3 regions of the Streptomyces rishiriensis genome follow, and region 2 is predicted to be linked to each of the others. Evidence: riboswitches for the same ligand, from Rfam matches in the RefSeq annotation. Region 2 holds a riboswitch; each other region holds the start of a gene.
The links. A riboswitch is a leader RNA that binds a small molecule or an ion and turns the genes downstream of it on or off. The one in region 2 is predicted to bind cobalamin.
Positions count from the first base shown of each region.

Region 1: it holds a riboswitch for cobalamin, as region 2 does, so the genes downstream of both, QF030_RS08160 (energy-coupling factor ABC transporter permease) here and QF030_RS36320 (CbtB domain-containing protein) in region 2, are expected to answer to the same signal.
Region 3: it holds a riboswitch for cobalamin, as region 2 does, so the genes downstream of both, QF030_RS11605 (cobalamin biosynthesis protein) here and QF030_RS36320 (CbtB domain-containing protein) in region 2, are expected to answer to the same signal.

Region 1 covers NZ_JAUSWV010000002.1:1,301,646-1,304,845, forward strand. Annotated here, with positions in the region: gene QF030_RS08155 (hypothetical protein) at 255-698, opposite strand; cobalamin riboswitch at 1,046-1,229, shown strand; gene QF030_RS08160 (energy-coupling factor ABC transporter permease) at 1,260-1,979, shown strand; gene QF030_RS08165 (energy-coupling factor ABC transporter substrate-binding protein) at 1,976-2,446, shown strand; gene cbiQ (cobalt ECF transporter T component CbiQ) at 2,451-3,200, shown strand, end outside.
Region 2 covers NZ_JAUSWV010000002.1:7,638,803-7,642,002, reverse strand. Annotated here, with positions in the region: gene QF030_RS36330 (FAD-dependent oxidoreductase) at 1-270, opposite strand, end outside; gene QF030_RS36325 (CbtA family protein) at 597-1,358, opposite strand; gene QF030_RS36320 (CbtB domain-containing protein) at 1,383-1,604, opposite strand; cobalamin riboswitch at 1,640-1,792, opposite strand; gene QF030_RS36315 (enoyl-CoA hydratase/isomerase family protein) at 1,881-2,933, opposite strand.
Region 3 covers NZ_JAUSWV010000002.1:2,049,155-2,052,354, reverse strand. Annotated here, with positions in the region: gene QF030_RS11610 (cobyric acid synthase) at 1-597, opposite strand, end outside; gene QF030_RS11605 (cobalamin biosynthesis protein) at 594-1,565, opposite strand; cobalamin riboswitch at 1,664-1,816, opposite strand; gene QF030_RS11600 (hypothetical protein) at 1,954-2,175, opposite strand; gene QF030_RS11595 (inorganic phosphate transporter) at 2,210-3,200, opposite strand, start outside.

The sequences.
Region 1 (3,200 bases), 6.3 Mb from region 2:
GCTGCGCGACGCCGTGCACGAGACGGCGCCGACGGCAGGGGCAAGCACCCCAAGCTACCCAAAAGGTCCGATGAAGCCATATGTCACAGAACACCTATGTTCCGCATCACGTCCGCCGCCGGGGCCGGCGGGCCCCGGCGGCCGGCGGCCCGCGCGGAGCAGCGCCTGCGGTGGCCTCCGCGACCGGCGGCCCCCCGCCGCGCGTGGGCGGCGGCATCCGCGACGCCGCCGGGCCGCACCCCGTCCCGGGACGGTCAGGTGCCGAGGGGGTCGCCGTCCGGGTCGGTCGCCGGGGTGGCCACCTCTGCGGCGATCCGGCGGTAGGCGGCGCGGGCCTGGACGATCCGGGCGAGCACGGTGCCGCCGAGAGCGGCGGCGCACAGGCAGGTGAGCCAGAAGGTGTCACGGTGGCCGGCCCAGCTGAGCGTGCCCACGGGCGGGACGGCGAAGCCGTTCAGGATCAGCCAGCACAGGACGGCCGTGCCCGGGGCCGCGGTGAAGCGGGCGCAGAGACCCAGCAGGGCCGCCAGGAAAGAGAGCGCGGCCAGCGCGAACCCCGGGCGGTCCGCGCCGACCAGCAGGTTGTGCACCGCCACCAGGACCAGCGCGCTGCCGAAGGCCGTGGCCCACACCAGGGGGGTCGCGACGGGCTGGGGCACGGGCCGGGCGCCGGCTCTGAGGGACACCCACTCGATCATGCTGCACGCTTCCTTCCGGCCCCCGCCCCCGGAACGCCGGCCGCCACGGCGGCGTGGACCTCGGGACGAATTCTCCCACCGGTCGTCGAGCGCACCCCTGTCGCCCTGTTCCCGCGTCGGCGGCCTGCGCGCGGGCCTCGGCGGCTCGCGCGGACGGCTTCGGCGCGAGATGCGGGATCGCGGTCGCCGTCTGCCGGACGTGCGGGTCGACGACGTCACCGATGGCGGCGGTCGTAGGGTCACGGCATTTCGTCGAGGCAGCCGGAGGCCGCCGTGCGCCGGGGGTGAGCCGTCGTCCGCCGTCTCCGCGCCCCGCATCGGCGCTTGTCAGCGCCTGTGTGTGCGCACTACTGTCACCACGCCTTGGTGAACGGGAAATCCGGTGTGATGCCGGTGCGGCCCTCGCCACTGTGATCGGGAAGTCCGGCTCCGGCCCTCGCGGGCAGCCACTGGGTCCTCGGGACCCGGGAAGGCGGAGTACGGGCGGTGGTACCCGTGAGCCAGGAGACCGGCCAAGGCACGTCAACCATCCACGAGGTGCTGGAGAGGGTCTGCTCAGCCATGCACATAGCCGAGGGTTTTCTGCCTCCGGCGCACGCGATCGCCTGGAGCGTCGCATCCGCGCCATTCGTCGTCCACGGAGTACGGTCACTCACCCGTGAGGTCAAGGAGCATCCCGAGAGCACCCTGCTCCTCGGCGCCTCCGGTGCCTTCACCTTCGTCCTGTCCGCGCTGAAGCTCCCCTCGGTCACCGGGAGTTGTTCCCACCCCACCGGCACGGGGCTCGGCGCCATCCTGTTCCGGCCGCCGGTCATGGCGGTGCTGGGCACCATCACCCTGCTCTTCCAGGCGCTGTTGCTCGCCCACGGCGGCCTGACCACGCTCGGCGCCAACGTCTTCTCCATGGCCGTCGTCGGACCCTGGGCCGGTTACGCGGTCTACCGGCTGCTGCGACGGTTCGACGTGCCGCTGATGGTCACGGTGTTCTTCGGCGCGTTCGTGGCCGACCTGTCCACGTACTGCGTCACCAGCGTGCAGCTGGCGCTCGCCTTCCCGGACCCGAGCAGCGGATTCCTGGGCGCGCTGGGCAAGTTCGGCTCCATCTTCGCCGTCACCCAACTCCCGCTGGCGGTCAGCGAGGGGCTCCTGACGGTGTTCGTGATGCGCCTGCTGACGCAGTCCAGCAAGGGTGAACTGACAAGGCTGGGCGTGCTCGTGACGGGCGGCCGGAAGAGGGCCGGTGCGGGCGCCGACGCCGAGACCGAGGCGGTGGCCCGGTGAGCCGTAACGCGAAGATCAACGCGCTGCTCCTGTTCGTGGTGGCCGCGCTCGCCGTCCTGCCGCTGGCCCTCGGGCTCGGCGACCACAAGGAGGAGCCGTTCTCGGGCGCCGACGCGGAGGCGGAGACGGCGATCACCGAGATCGAGCCGGACTACGAGCCCTGGTTCTCGCCCCTGTACGAGCCGCCGTCCGGCGAGATCGAGTCGGCGCTGTTCGCCCTCCAGGCCGCCCTCGGCGCGGGGGTCCTCGCCTACTACTTCGGTCTGCACCGGGGACGGCGGCAGGGCGAACTCCGGGCTCTGGCGCAGCAGGACACGGCGGCTTCGACGACCTCGGTCCCCTCGTCGAAGGCCTCGACGTCCTCGCGGAGTACCGAGAACTCCGAGGACTCCCGAGGCTCCGGAAGCTCCGGAAGCCCTCAGGGCTCCGCGAGCGCGTCCGTGCCGTCCGCTCCCGAACGGACCTGAGCGGGTGCTGCCGATCGACGCGGCGGCGCACAGCAGCCGCTGGCGCCACCGCCATCCGCTGGACAAGGCCGTACTGGGACTCGGTCTCACCGTGCTCGCCATCTCGCTGCCGCCCTGGCCCGGCGCGGCCCTGGTCCTGGTGGCGGCTCTCGCCGTCCTGCTGGGACCGGCGGGGGTGCCGGCCCGGCGGTTGTGGCGCGCCTACCGGGTGCCGCTGGGCTTCTGCGTGACCGGTGCGCTCACCCTGCTCGTCCGGGTCGGCGGCCCGGACCGGTTCGTCGCCCTGGCCGACGGCGGTCCGGTGCGCGCCGGGGAACTGCTGCTGCGTACCTCGGCCGCCTCCCTCGGTGTCCTGCTCCTCGCGTTCACCACCCCGATGTCCGACCTGCTGCCCCGCCTGGTCAGGGCCGGGGTACCCGCGCCCGTCGTGGACGTCGCGCTGGTGACGTACCGCATGAGCTTCCTGCTGCTCGACTCCGTGCGCAGGATCCGGGAGGCCCAGGCGGCCCGGCTCGGGCACACCACCCGCGCCGCGCAGTGGCGTTCGCTGGCCGGACTCGGCGCCACCGCGTTCGTCCGCGCCTTCGACCGGGCGGCGCGGCTCCAGGACGGGCTCGCCGGACGCGGCTACGACGGGACCCTGCGCGTCCTGGTGCCCGAGGCCCGGTTCTCCGTCCGCTTCGCTGCCGCCAGTGCCGCCCTCTTCGCGGCCCTGGTCGCCCTGACCTTCGTACTGCGCTCCGTACTGGAAAGG
Region 2 (3,200 bases):
CTCCTCGCCCATGTCGAGCCCGCCGGTCGTGCGCAGCAAGGGGGTCGAGCTGTCGTCCTCCAGTTCCCGCCACTGCTCGTACGCCTGCCCGGTCAGCCGTACGTAGAAGGGGTCGGCGTACGCCCGCCGGAAGATCCGCGAGCTGCCGTGCGAGCTGCCGTGCCGGTGACCGACGTCGTACGCCTCGACGAGCGTGACCTCGTGGCCCCTGCGGGCCAGTTGCCAGGCGGTGGCCGCTCCCATGAGTCCGGCGCCGACGACGACGATCACAGTCCCTCCCCGGGATCCGGCTGACGCCCGCGAGCGGAACGCGGGCCGTGTCAGCGGACTCGATCGTAACGGCGACCAGGTCCTCGCGGTCCAGGTGGAGGGGTCGGCCCGGGGCAGGTGTCGCCGCACGCCTCACGGCTCACGGCAAACCGCCGAGGGCGAGCGCGACGAGCCGGGCATCTGCCGTGCGGCGACGGCGGGTCGGATGTTCATGCCGCCGTCCTCGCGCGCCGCTCCCGCCGCTGATCCGGCGTCGGCTCGCGTACGGGGAGAGGGCCCCCGGACCATTCCGCGGGCCCTCCAGCCGGGTCGTCGTCCCGGTCACGTCACCGTGGGGCGGCCACCGGTGTGCCCGCGGTCACCGCGGCGGGCCCGGGGTGCAGCAGCCGTTCGGCCAGTTCGCCGAAGACGAGGCCGAAGCCCGCCCAGAGCGTGACCTGCAGGGCGAGCGCGGACAGCCGGAACCGCCACAGCAGGGCGGCCGGGAAGTCGCCCGGCACCTCGTTGACGGCGGGGAGGAACCCGTAGGCCAGTCCGATGACGAGCACGAAGCCGAGGACGGCTGCGACGGTCGCGTTCCAGGTGCCCAGCCTCGGCGCCAGCCGCTTGCCGAGGATCACCGCGGCGACCGCGAGCAGTACGCCGAGCACCATCATCAGGAAGTACAGGGTGGTGCGCTTGCCGATGGTGTCGGGATCGCCCACCGCGGGCGGGTTCGCCGGGTACTTCAGGAACGGCACGACGTACACGGCCAGCAGGGCGGCCCCCGACAGCAGCAGGGCCGTGGCCCGGGGGCCGAGGCGGCCCACGCGGCCGAGGGCGAAGCAGAAGGCGAGGGCGGCGATGCCGCCGAAGGCCACCCCGTAGATCAGCACGCCGGTGGCGAGACCGGCCGTGGACTGCAGGCTGCGGGAGACGAGTTCCACCTCGTGGTGCTCGTGGGCGGCTGCATGGGATTCCTCGAAGCCGATCGCGCTGTCGACGTTCGGCTCACCGAGGAAGTAGGCGACGATCAGGGCGAGCACGCCGGCGGCCAGGCCGGCGAGCATGCCCCGCACGAGCAGGTTTCGCACCGTTGCGGAGTTCATGGGTGTGCCGGGGTTCCCCTCGGGTCAGTGGCAGGGGAAGCCGAGCAGGTGGCGGGCGTCGTGCACCCACTCGTGAACGTCCTCGCCGGAGACGACGGCGGTGGCGCCTTGCTCCGCGCCGACGAAGTACAGCAGGACCAGCATCAGCACGCCGAAGAAGACTGCCCAGGGGGCGATGTCCTTCAGCGGCAACTTGGCAGGTACGACGGGCGTGCTGGTAGTCGGCTGGGCGACATGCTGCGCCATGGCGGAACCTCCTCTGGGAGTTCGCGTCCCATCTCGGTGGTGCACATGACGACGGCCACGGGTCTGACTCGCGATGCCCCCTTTCGGGGTGCACCGTCCACAGTGGCGCGACCGTGCCGGGTTCTCACCGGCTTCCGTCTCGCCGTCGTCGATATCAGAGCGACGGTACCGCGTGGCGGGTCCCTGGCCAATACCGCCCCAACCGGCGTGATCGCCCTCTCCGCGGCTCGGTGACCCGGATCACCGTGCCGGTCCCGCTCGACCCACGTCGTGGGATCAGGGGCCGGCGAGGCCGAGTTCACGCTCGCCGAGCGGGGCGAAGAAGCGCTCCACGTCGGCCGCCGTGACCTCGGCGAGGGTGGCCGGCGACCAACGGGGTTCGCGGTCCTTGTCGATGACCTGGGCGCGGATGCCCTCGACCAGGTCATGTGTGCTCAGGGCTGCGCAGGAGACGCGGTACTCCTGTTCCAGCACCCGTTCCAGCGAGCCGATCCGCCGGGCACGGCGCAGGGCGGCGAGCGTGACCTTGAGCGCCGTGGGCGACTTGGCCAGCAGGGTCTCCGCGGCCTCCTTGGCCGCCGGGCCGCCGTGGGCGAACAGCCGTCGGACGATCTCCTCGACGGTGTCGGCCGCGTAGCAGGCGTCGATCCACCCCCGGTGGCCGGACAACTCGCCCTGCGGCAAGGGCCGTACATGACGGTCCAGGGCTTCCCGTACGGGCCGGTCCGTGAGGTCGTCGACGAACCGCCGGAGCGAGACGGACGGCATGTAGTGGTCGGCGAGCCCGCACGACACGGCGTCCCCCGCCCCGATCTGCGCACCCGTCAGGGCGAGATGGGTGCCCAGTTCGCCCGGGGCACGGGCGAGCAGGTAGGTGCCGCCGACGTCCGGCACGAAGCCGATGCCCGTCTCGGGCATCGCGACCCTCGACCGCTCGGTGACGATCCGGACGCTGCCGTGCGCGGAGACGCCGACCCCGCCGCCCATCACGATGCCGTCCATCAGGGCGACGTAGGGCTTGGGAAAGCGGGCGATGCGGGCGTTGAGGTGGTACTCGTCGCGCCAGAAACGGGCCGAGGCGGCGCCGTCGGCGTCGCGGGCGTCGTCGTGGACGGCGCGGATGTCGCCGCCCGCACACAGACCGCGCTCCCCCGCTCCGGAGATGACGACGACCTCGACGGCCGGGTCGCGCTCCCAGACCCTCAGCGCGTCGTCCATGCGGCGCACCATCGCGTGGTTCAGGGCGTTGATGGCCCTCGGCCGGTCGAGCGTGATGTGGGCGGCCCTGCCGGTGGTGTGCAGCAGCACGGGTTCCCCGATGTCGTTCATACCGATGCCTCCGTCGGGCCGCGGGTCACGATGACGCGCATGATGTCGTTGCTTCCTTCCGGGATCCGGGCAGCCCCTTCGACCGCGTCGTCCCCGCCTACATTCTCGACAAGGCCCTGGACAGCGAGGACGGCGAGGTGCGCCGGGCCGCCCCGGACACCGTGCTGCTCACGCTCGCCCGCCGGGGGAGCGACGACCTGCCGGTCGGGAAGGACCTCCGGTTCCACCGCAACCGGTCCGGCTGCCGCGCGGCGGCCCGCTCGGCGT
Region 3 (3,200 bases), 5.6 Mb from region 2:
GAACTTGTTGACCAGGAACCCGGCGACCAGTTCCTGGTCCTCGGGCGAGAGCAGGGCGACGGTGCCGAAGAAGGAGGCGAAGACGCCCCCGCGGTCGATGTCGCCGACGACGAGCACGGGCAGCCGCGCGCCCCGCGCGATCCCCATGTTCACGATGTCGGTCCGCCGCAGATTGATCTCGGCCGGACTGCCCGCCCCCTCACAGATCACCGCGTCATACGTGCCCCGCAACTCGGCGAGGCAGTCGAGAACGGTTCCGAGGAGTTTCTGCTGCCGCCCCCCGTGATAGCCACGGGCGGTCATCTCGCCCACCGGCTTGCCGAGCAGCACGACCTGGCTGCTCTGCTCGCCGCCCGGCTTGAGCAGCACCGGATTCATCAGCGCGGTCGGCTCCACCCGGCAGGCCTGGGCCTGCATGGCCTGCGCCCGCCCGATCTCGGCGCCCTCGGTCGTCACGAACGAGTTGAGGGACATGTTCTGCGCCTTGAAGGGCGCGACCTTCACCCCCTGGCGCACCAGCCACCGGCAGATCCCGGCGGTGACGACGCTCTTGCCGGCGTCGGAGGTGGTGCCGGCGACGAGGAGACCCCCGCTCATGTCGTACGCCCCTTCGGCTGGTTCCTCGCGACGACGCGCGTGGCGGCGATGCGCGCGGCGACGGTCACGCCGAGCGCGAGCAGACCGACGCGGCGGGAGAGCCGCGCGGCACGTTCGATGTCCCGGACGGCGACGGGCCGCCCGGCCGCGCCGTTCAGCACGGGGCGGTGCTCGACCCGTCCGCCGTACGACAGGGTCCCGCCCAGCCGCACCCCGAGCGCGCCCGCGAAAGAGGCTTCCACCGGACCGGCGTTGGGGCTCGGATGGCGGCGGGCGTCGGCCCGCCAGGCGCGCACGGCGCCCCGCGGATCGTCCCCCGCGACGGCGGCGAGCACGGCGGTCAGCCGGGCTCCCGGCCATCCGGCGACGTCGTCGAGGCGGGCGGCGGCCCAGCCGTAGCGCAGATACCTCGGCGACCGGTGACCGACCATGGCGTCCAGGGTGTTGACGGCCCGGAACCCGACCAGGCCCGGCACCCCGCCCACCGCCCCCCACACCAGCGCGCCCACGACGGCGTCGGAGGTGTTCTCGGCGACCGACTCCACGACGGCCCGGGCGATCCCGTCGGCGTCCAGCGCCTGCGGGTCCCGCCCGCACAGATGCGGCAGCCGCTCCCGGGCGGCCTCGACGTCCCCCGCTTCGAGGGCCCGCCCGACGGCCCGGGCCTCCCGGACCAGCGAACTGCCCCCGACAACGGCCCAGGTGGCGGCGGAGACCAACGCGACGGTGGCCGCGGGTGAACGGCGTACGGCCTGTTCGGCGGCGGCTCCCAGGGCCACGGCCCCGCCGGCGCACACGACGGCGTGGAGGGCGCCGCGTCCCCGGTGGTCCCGCCACAGCAGCCGCTCGACGGCACCGGCGGCGCGTCCGAACGCGGCGACCGGATGCCCTCGGCGCGGATCGCCGAGCAGCAGGTCGCCCAGAAGGCCGGTGGCGGCGCCGTACGCGTAGAGGCGATCGGCACGCATCGGCTCAGCCGGCCGTGGGGCCGGGCAGTGAACCGGTGCGGTACCTCAACGGCCGAGCGAGCATGGCGATATGTCCTCACTCAGGGTGTCCACGCCCTGGTTCGACGAGACCGGCGGCGAGAGTTCCTGGCTCCCGGGGGTTACTACCCCGGTGACAGTGGCGGGACCGCGCCGGATTCACACCGGCTTCCTCTTCTGCCGTCGTACATGGCTCGGGCAGTCCACCACGACCCGCTGGAGCCGTCAACTTGCTGTTGACCTGCGAGGCTGGAGTGTGCAGAACCCCACACAGGGACCGACGGCGGAGCCACCGACACCCCTGGGGTGCGGGACGGCGATCCGTCCCGCACCCCAGGGGCGTTCGGGTGGTGCGTGTGTGGATGGTGCGTCAGGCGACGATCAGTGAGATGCCGTACGCCACCGCTGCCGCGCAGGCCGCGAAGCACGCGTACGCGCCGGTCACCGCGAGGGTGGCCGAGCCGCCCTGCGCCGACGCGCGCTCCTGCCGCGACAGGCCCATGATGCCGAGGGTGAACAGGGCGACGAGGCCCACGGTGACCACGAGGCTGACGCCGAAGACGGAACCCAGGGCTGCCCAGTCGATCTTCATGCTGCTTCTCTTCCTTCGTACCGGGTGCGCGGGCTCAGACGGCCGCGGCCGGAGGAGCGGCGGGGGTCGCGGGCTCCGCGGCCGGGGCGGGGATCGTGGCCGTCAGGTCCGTGGTGAGACCGGCGGTGAGGTTGTCGGCCAGGGCGACCGTGGGCGGCGGGGTGACCGCGGCGATCGCCGTCGTGACGACGCCCGCGGGCTCCTCGGACGCGTTGACGTTCGAGGCGTCGACGACCTCGCGCCGGGAGACCTTCCAGATGGCCGCGCTGGAGGCGATCAGGAAGACCGCGACGAGGGCCGTACCCCAGTCGCCCAGGCCGGTGACCGACTCGGCGAGCGCGCCCACCAGGGCCGCGGCCGGGAGCGTCAGGCCCCATGCGACGAACATCCGGGTCGCCGTCGACCAGCGGACCACACCGCCCTTGCGGCCCAGTCCGGCGCCCATCACCGCACCCGAGACCGAGTGGGTGGTGGAGAGGGAGAAGCCGAGGTGCGAGGAGGCCAGGATGACCGTGGCCGCGCTGGTCTGGGCGGCGAAGCCCTGCTGCGGCTGGAGGTCGGTCAGGCCCTTGCCCATGGTGCGGATGATGCGCCAGCCGCCGAGGTAGGTGCCGAGCGCGATGGCCAGGCCGGCGGAGAGGATGACCCAGGTGGGCGGGTCGGAGTCGGGGGCCACGGCACCGCCGGCCACCAGGGCCAGGGTGATGATGCCCATCGTCTTCTGCGCGTCGTTGGTGCCGTGGGCGAGGGAGACCAGGCCGGCCGAGGCGATCTGGCCCGCGCGGTAGCCCTTGGCCGCAGCCTTGCCGTCGGCCTTCTTGCCGAGGGTGTAGGAGAGGCGGGTCGCGAGCATCGCCGCGACGCCGGCGACGATCGGCGCGGCGATCGCCGGGATCAGCACCTTGGTCACCAGGGCGTCACCGTGCACCGCGCCCATGCCGGCCGAGGCGATGGTGGCGCCGATCAGGCCGCCCATCAGGGCGTGCGAGGAACTGGACGGCAGGCCCACCAGCCAGGTCAGGAGG